DNA from 2 places in the Burkholderia sp. EMB26 genome. Region 2 is predicted to be linked to the other one. Evidence: predicted binding sites of a transcription regulator. Region 2 holds the regulator's gene; the other holds the start of a gene.

Region 1 (2,396 bases), 140 kb from region 2:
AGGACGGCGACTTGCTTGTCCGGATTGTTGATGAAGTACGGCGACAGGTAGCCGCGGTCGAATTGCATGCCTTCGACGACGTCGAGTTCGTCGGCCAGCGACTTGCCGTCTTCGACGGTGATGACGCCTTCCTTGCCGACCTTGTCCATCGCTTCAGCGATGCGATCGCCGATCGACGAATCGCTGTTCGCCGAGATCGAGCCGACTTGTGCGATTTCCTTGTTGGTCGTGCACGGCTTGCTGATCTTCTTCAGCTCTTCGACAGCCGCTGCGACTGCCTTGTCGATGCCGCGCTTCAGGTCCATCGGGTTCATGCCCGATGCGACGTACTTCATGCCTTCGCGAACGATCGATTGCGCGAGGACGGTTGCCGTCGTCGTGCCGTCGCCTGCGTTGTCGCTGGTCTTGGAAGCGACTTCCTTGACCATTTGCGCGCCCATGTTCTGGAGCTTGTCCTTCAGCTCGATTTCCTTCGCGACCGACACACCGTCCTTGGTGACCGTCGGGCCGCCGAAGCTGCGCTCGAGCACGACGTTGCGGCCCTTCGGACCCAGCGTGACCTTGACTGCGTTGGCGAGAATGTTCACGCCTTCGACCATCTTCGAACGGGCGGAATCGCCGAATACGACGTCTTTAGCTGCCATCTTCTAACTCCTTGAATTCTTGGGAATATGTACCGTCGGATGACGCTTACTTGGCGTTGACCACGGCCATGATGTCTTCTTCGCGCATGACCAGCAGTTCCTGGCCGTCGACCTTCACGGTCTGGCCTGCGTACTTGCCGAACAGGACGCGATCGCCGACCTTCACGTCGAGCGCGATCGGCGCACCCTTGTCGTCGCGCTTGCCCGGGCCGATGGCCAGGACTTCGCCCTGATCCGGCTTTTCAGCAGCGGCGTCGGGGATCACGATGCCCGAGGCGGTCTTGGTTTCCTGATCCAGGCGCTTGACGATCACGCGATCGTGCAAAGGACGAAGGTTCATATTCACTCCTCTCTTGACTGAGATTGAAGAACGCTTAGGGAATCTGCCCGGCTCATCGCCCGGCAGAGAATTGTTAGCACTCTCGTGCAGCGAGTGCTAATTATATGGACGGGTTTTGACAAATTCAAGAAGGGGAACCGGAGGAATTTTCGGGGCGGCGGCGCAGCGGGGAAAACAGACAAAAGCGACAAAAAACCCTTTTAAAACAAAGACAAACCGAACACATCCGGCTCCGCCCGCGGGCTCGTGCGGCCCGCGCATCTCATCCAGCCCCGTTTGGACACCGGGTAAGCCCGGAGTTCCCGAGACCGCTGACATCGCATCGAAAAAACCGCGCGGACGCCGATTTCGTCCGTCGCGACGCGTCCGTCACTCGGCTTCGCCGGGCCGATCCTCACGCATCGGCGCAGTCCGCGCCCGACAGCGGCCGAAAGGTCCGGCCGTCCGTCTCGACGGCCGCACCGAGCCGCCGTGCGAGCCCTTTCGCGCCTTCGCGCATCACGACGTCGTGATTCCACCGGAACAGCGGCCGCGCGAGCGGTTCCAGCCAGTTCATCCAGCGCACGTGCGTGCGGATGTGCCAGTCGTAGCGCACGACGGTGCGCGCGCCGTCGGCGACGAACGACCAGCGGCCGTCGCCCTCGATCGCGCCGCTCGCACGGCCTTCGAGCGCATGCGGCCGCTCGACGCGCCGCACGCGCATGTCGAAGGTCAGCCGGTACGGCAGCGCGCCCTTCCAGGTATACCGGTGCAGCGCGCCGACGCCGCGCGCGTCGCCGGGCTCGAGCTCGACGGTACGCACGGCGCCCTTCCACCAGTCGGGCCAGCGGTCGACCTGGTAGATCGCGTCCCAGACCGCCGCGAGCGGCGCGTCCACCCGCCAGGTCGTCGAAAACCGGTACTCCGCCATGCAGCCTCCCCGGCATGCGCGTCAAGAACGCGGATGGCGCGCCGTCAGGGCGCGAAGAAACGCTCGGGAAACGCGACGTCGATCTCCACGTCGTCGAGCGTCACGGTTTCGAGCGGCGTGTCGTCATCGTTCGCGTAGCTGATGACCTTCAGCGGAAAACCGTCCGCGGCGTCGAGCCACAGCCGGTAGCGATGCACGCCGTCGACCGCGTGCGCGGGCGCGCCCGTGACCAGCACGCGCAGCGCGGTCCGGCCGCCGACGGCCTCCTCGCCTTCGGTCACCGTCGCGCCGCCCTGCTGCAGCGCATGCACGTTGCGCAGCAGTTCGCCGACGTCCGAGCGGTCGACCCGGTGGCCGGTGCGGTCGCGCACGAGCGGATTGGACGGCAACAGCGTCAACGCGGGCGGCGCATGCGTGCCGAACGGGCGCAGCCGCACCTTGCCGTCGCCGGGATCGTACGCGAGCACCGCGCCGCGATGCGGCGACACGAAATCCATCCGGA
Region 2 (2,396 bases):
CAGCATCACGGGGACGAGCGCCTGCATGTCGGATGCCGCGATGTCGGTGATGAAGCCGAGCCGCCCGTGGTTGATCCCGATCAGCGGTGTCCGGTACGGCGCGAGCTGGCGGCCGATGCCGAGCATCGTGCCGTCGCCGCCGAGCACGATCGCCACGTCCGCTCGCGCCCCGATTTCGGCCGGGGTGAGCGCCGGGTAGCCGGCGATGCCGATTTCCCGCGCGGTATCGCCTTCGAAGACAACCTCGAAGCCGAGCGTGGCGATGCTGTCCGCCAGCGTGGCGAGCGGCTCGGCGATGCCGGGCGTGTTGCTCCGGCCGACGAGCGCGACAGTATTGAACTGATTACCGGTTTTCATGCCGGCATTACACCATAGCTCGTTGACGAAAAGAACCGGCTGTGCGCCGACGGGGCCGGATCGGGCCGGCCCGCGCAACGGTGGCGGACGGTACTCGCCGCGGTCGCGCGGTTGCGCTAAAATTTTCCACCATGCTAGATCCTCGCGCACGAACCCTCCTGAAAACCCTGATCGAACGGTATATCGCCGACGGTCAGCCAGTCGGATCGCGCACGTTGTCCCGTTACTCCGGGCTCGAGCTGAGCCCGGCGACGATCCGCAACGTGATGTCCGACCTGGAGGAGCTCGGCCTCGTGTCGAGCCCGCACACGTCGGCCGGCCGCATTCCGACGCCGCGCGGCTACCGGCTGTTCGTCGATACGATGCTGACGGTCGAGGCGCCGATCGACGCCGAGGCCGTCGCGCGCCAGGTGCAGAACACGCTGCAGGCCGGCGAGCCGCAGCAGCGGGTGGTCGCGGCCGCCGCGAGCGTGCTGTCGAACCTGTCGCAGTTCGCGGGCGTCGTGCTGACGCCGCGCCGCAGCCACGTGTTCAAGCAGATCGAGTTCATGCGCCTGTCCGACAAGCGCATCCTGCTGATCATCGTCACGCCCGAGGGCGACGTGCAGAACCGCATGCTCGCGACGCCGCGCGACTATTCGCCGTCGCAGCTGACCGAGGCGTCCAACTACATCAATGCGCATTTCGCCGGCCTGTCGTTCGACGAGGTGCGCCGCCGCCTGCGCGACGAGATCGACCAGTTGCGCGGCGACATGACGACGCTGATGCACGCGGCCGTGACGGCCAGCACCGAGGTGCCCGACACCGAGGACACCGTGCTGATTTCCGGCGAGCGCAACCTGCTCGAAGTGGCGGACCTTTCGTCCGACATGGCGCGGCTGCGCAAGCTGTTCGACGTATTCGACCAAAAGACGGGCCTCCTGCAACTGCTCGACGTATCGAGCCACGCCCAGGGCGTGCAGATCTTCATCGGCGGCGAATCGACGCTCGTGCCGATCGAGGAAATGAGCGTCGTGACCGCACCATACGAGGTGAACGGCAAGATCGTCGGCACGCTCGGCGTGATCGGCCCGACCCGCATGGCGTACAACCGCGTGATACCGATCGTCGACATCACCGCGCGCCTGCTGTCGCTCACGCTGAGCCAGCAATAACCCGCGATCGCCGGCGATTGCAGGCAATCACCGGCCCGATCCCGCCCCGCTATCGTGCCGCGGCGCCGCTCGCGGCGACAGTCGGCCGAACGGCACGGGGCGGCCCGCTATAATTGAGGGCCGTCCGGTCCCGTGCCCCGAGCACGTTCTTGCCCATGCGTTTCGATCTTGAGCCGCCTTCGAGCGTCGCGGCCGCCCACCGCATCGGTGTGTTGCTGATCAATCTCGGCACGCCCGACGCGCCCACGCCGCGCGCGGTGCGGCGCTATCTGGCCGAATTCCTGTCGGATCCGCGGGTCGTCGAAATCCCGCAGGCCGTCTGGCAGGTGCTGCTGCGCACGCTGATCCTGCCGCTGCGCGGCCGCGCGTCCGCGAAGAAGTACGCGGCCGTCTGGATGCCCGAGGGTTCGCCGCTGCGCGTGTACACCGAACGCCAGACCGACAGCGTGCGGCATCTGCTCACGTCGAACGGCTATCACGTGACGGTCGACTACGCGATGCGCTACGGCAGCCCGAACATTTCGCACGCGCTTGCCCAGTTCAAGCGCGCGGGCGTCGAGCGCGTGCTGTTGATGCCGATGTATCCGCAATACTCGGCGTCGACCACGGCCACCGCATTCGATGCCGCGTTCGACGCGCTCGCGCGCATGCGCAATCAGCCGGAAGTGCGCACGGTGCGGCACTATGCCGACCATCCGGCCTATATCCACGCGCTGGCCGAGCAGGTGCGCCAGTACTGGGCGCAGCACGGCCGACCCGATTTCGCGGCCGGTGACAAGCTGGTGCTGAGCTTCCACGGCGTGCCGAAGCGCACGCTCGACCTCGGCGATCCGTATCACGACCAGTGCCAGCAGACGGGCGCGTTGCTGATGGCCGCGCTCGGGC

The links. Region 2 encodes HrcA, which represses chaperone genes, less so after heat shock. Its sites were predicted from a motif close to TTAGCACTCNNNNNNNNNGAGTGCTAA; they were not measured.
Region 1: groES (co-chaperone GroES) is a predicted target of HrcA. The motif match lies at 1,058-1,084, and genes of this name have one in related genera.

What each region holds. Positions count from the first base shown of each region.
Region 1 is NZ_CP078070.1:907,248-909,643, reverse strand. It holds gene groL (chaperonin GroEL) at 1-644, opposite strand, end outside; gene groES (co-chaperone GroES) at 691-984, opposite strand; gene KU887_RS04265 (SRPBCC family protein) at 1,379-1,894, opposite strand; gene KU887_RS04260 (DUF1571 domain-containing protein) at 1,939-2,396, opposite strand, start outside.
Region 2 is NZ_CP078070.1:770,528-772,923, forward strand. It holds gene KU887_RS03675 (NAD kinase) at 1-357, opposite strand, end outside; gene hrcA (heat-inducible transcriptional repressor HrcA) at 489-1,511, shown strand; gene hemH (ferrochelatase) at 1,667-2,396, shown strand, end outside.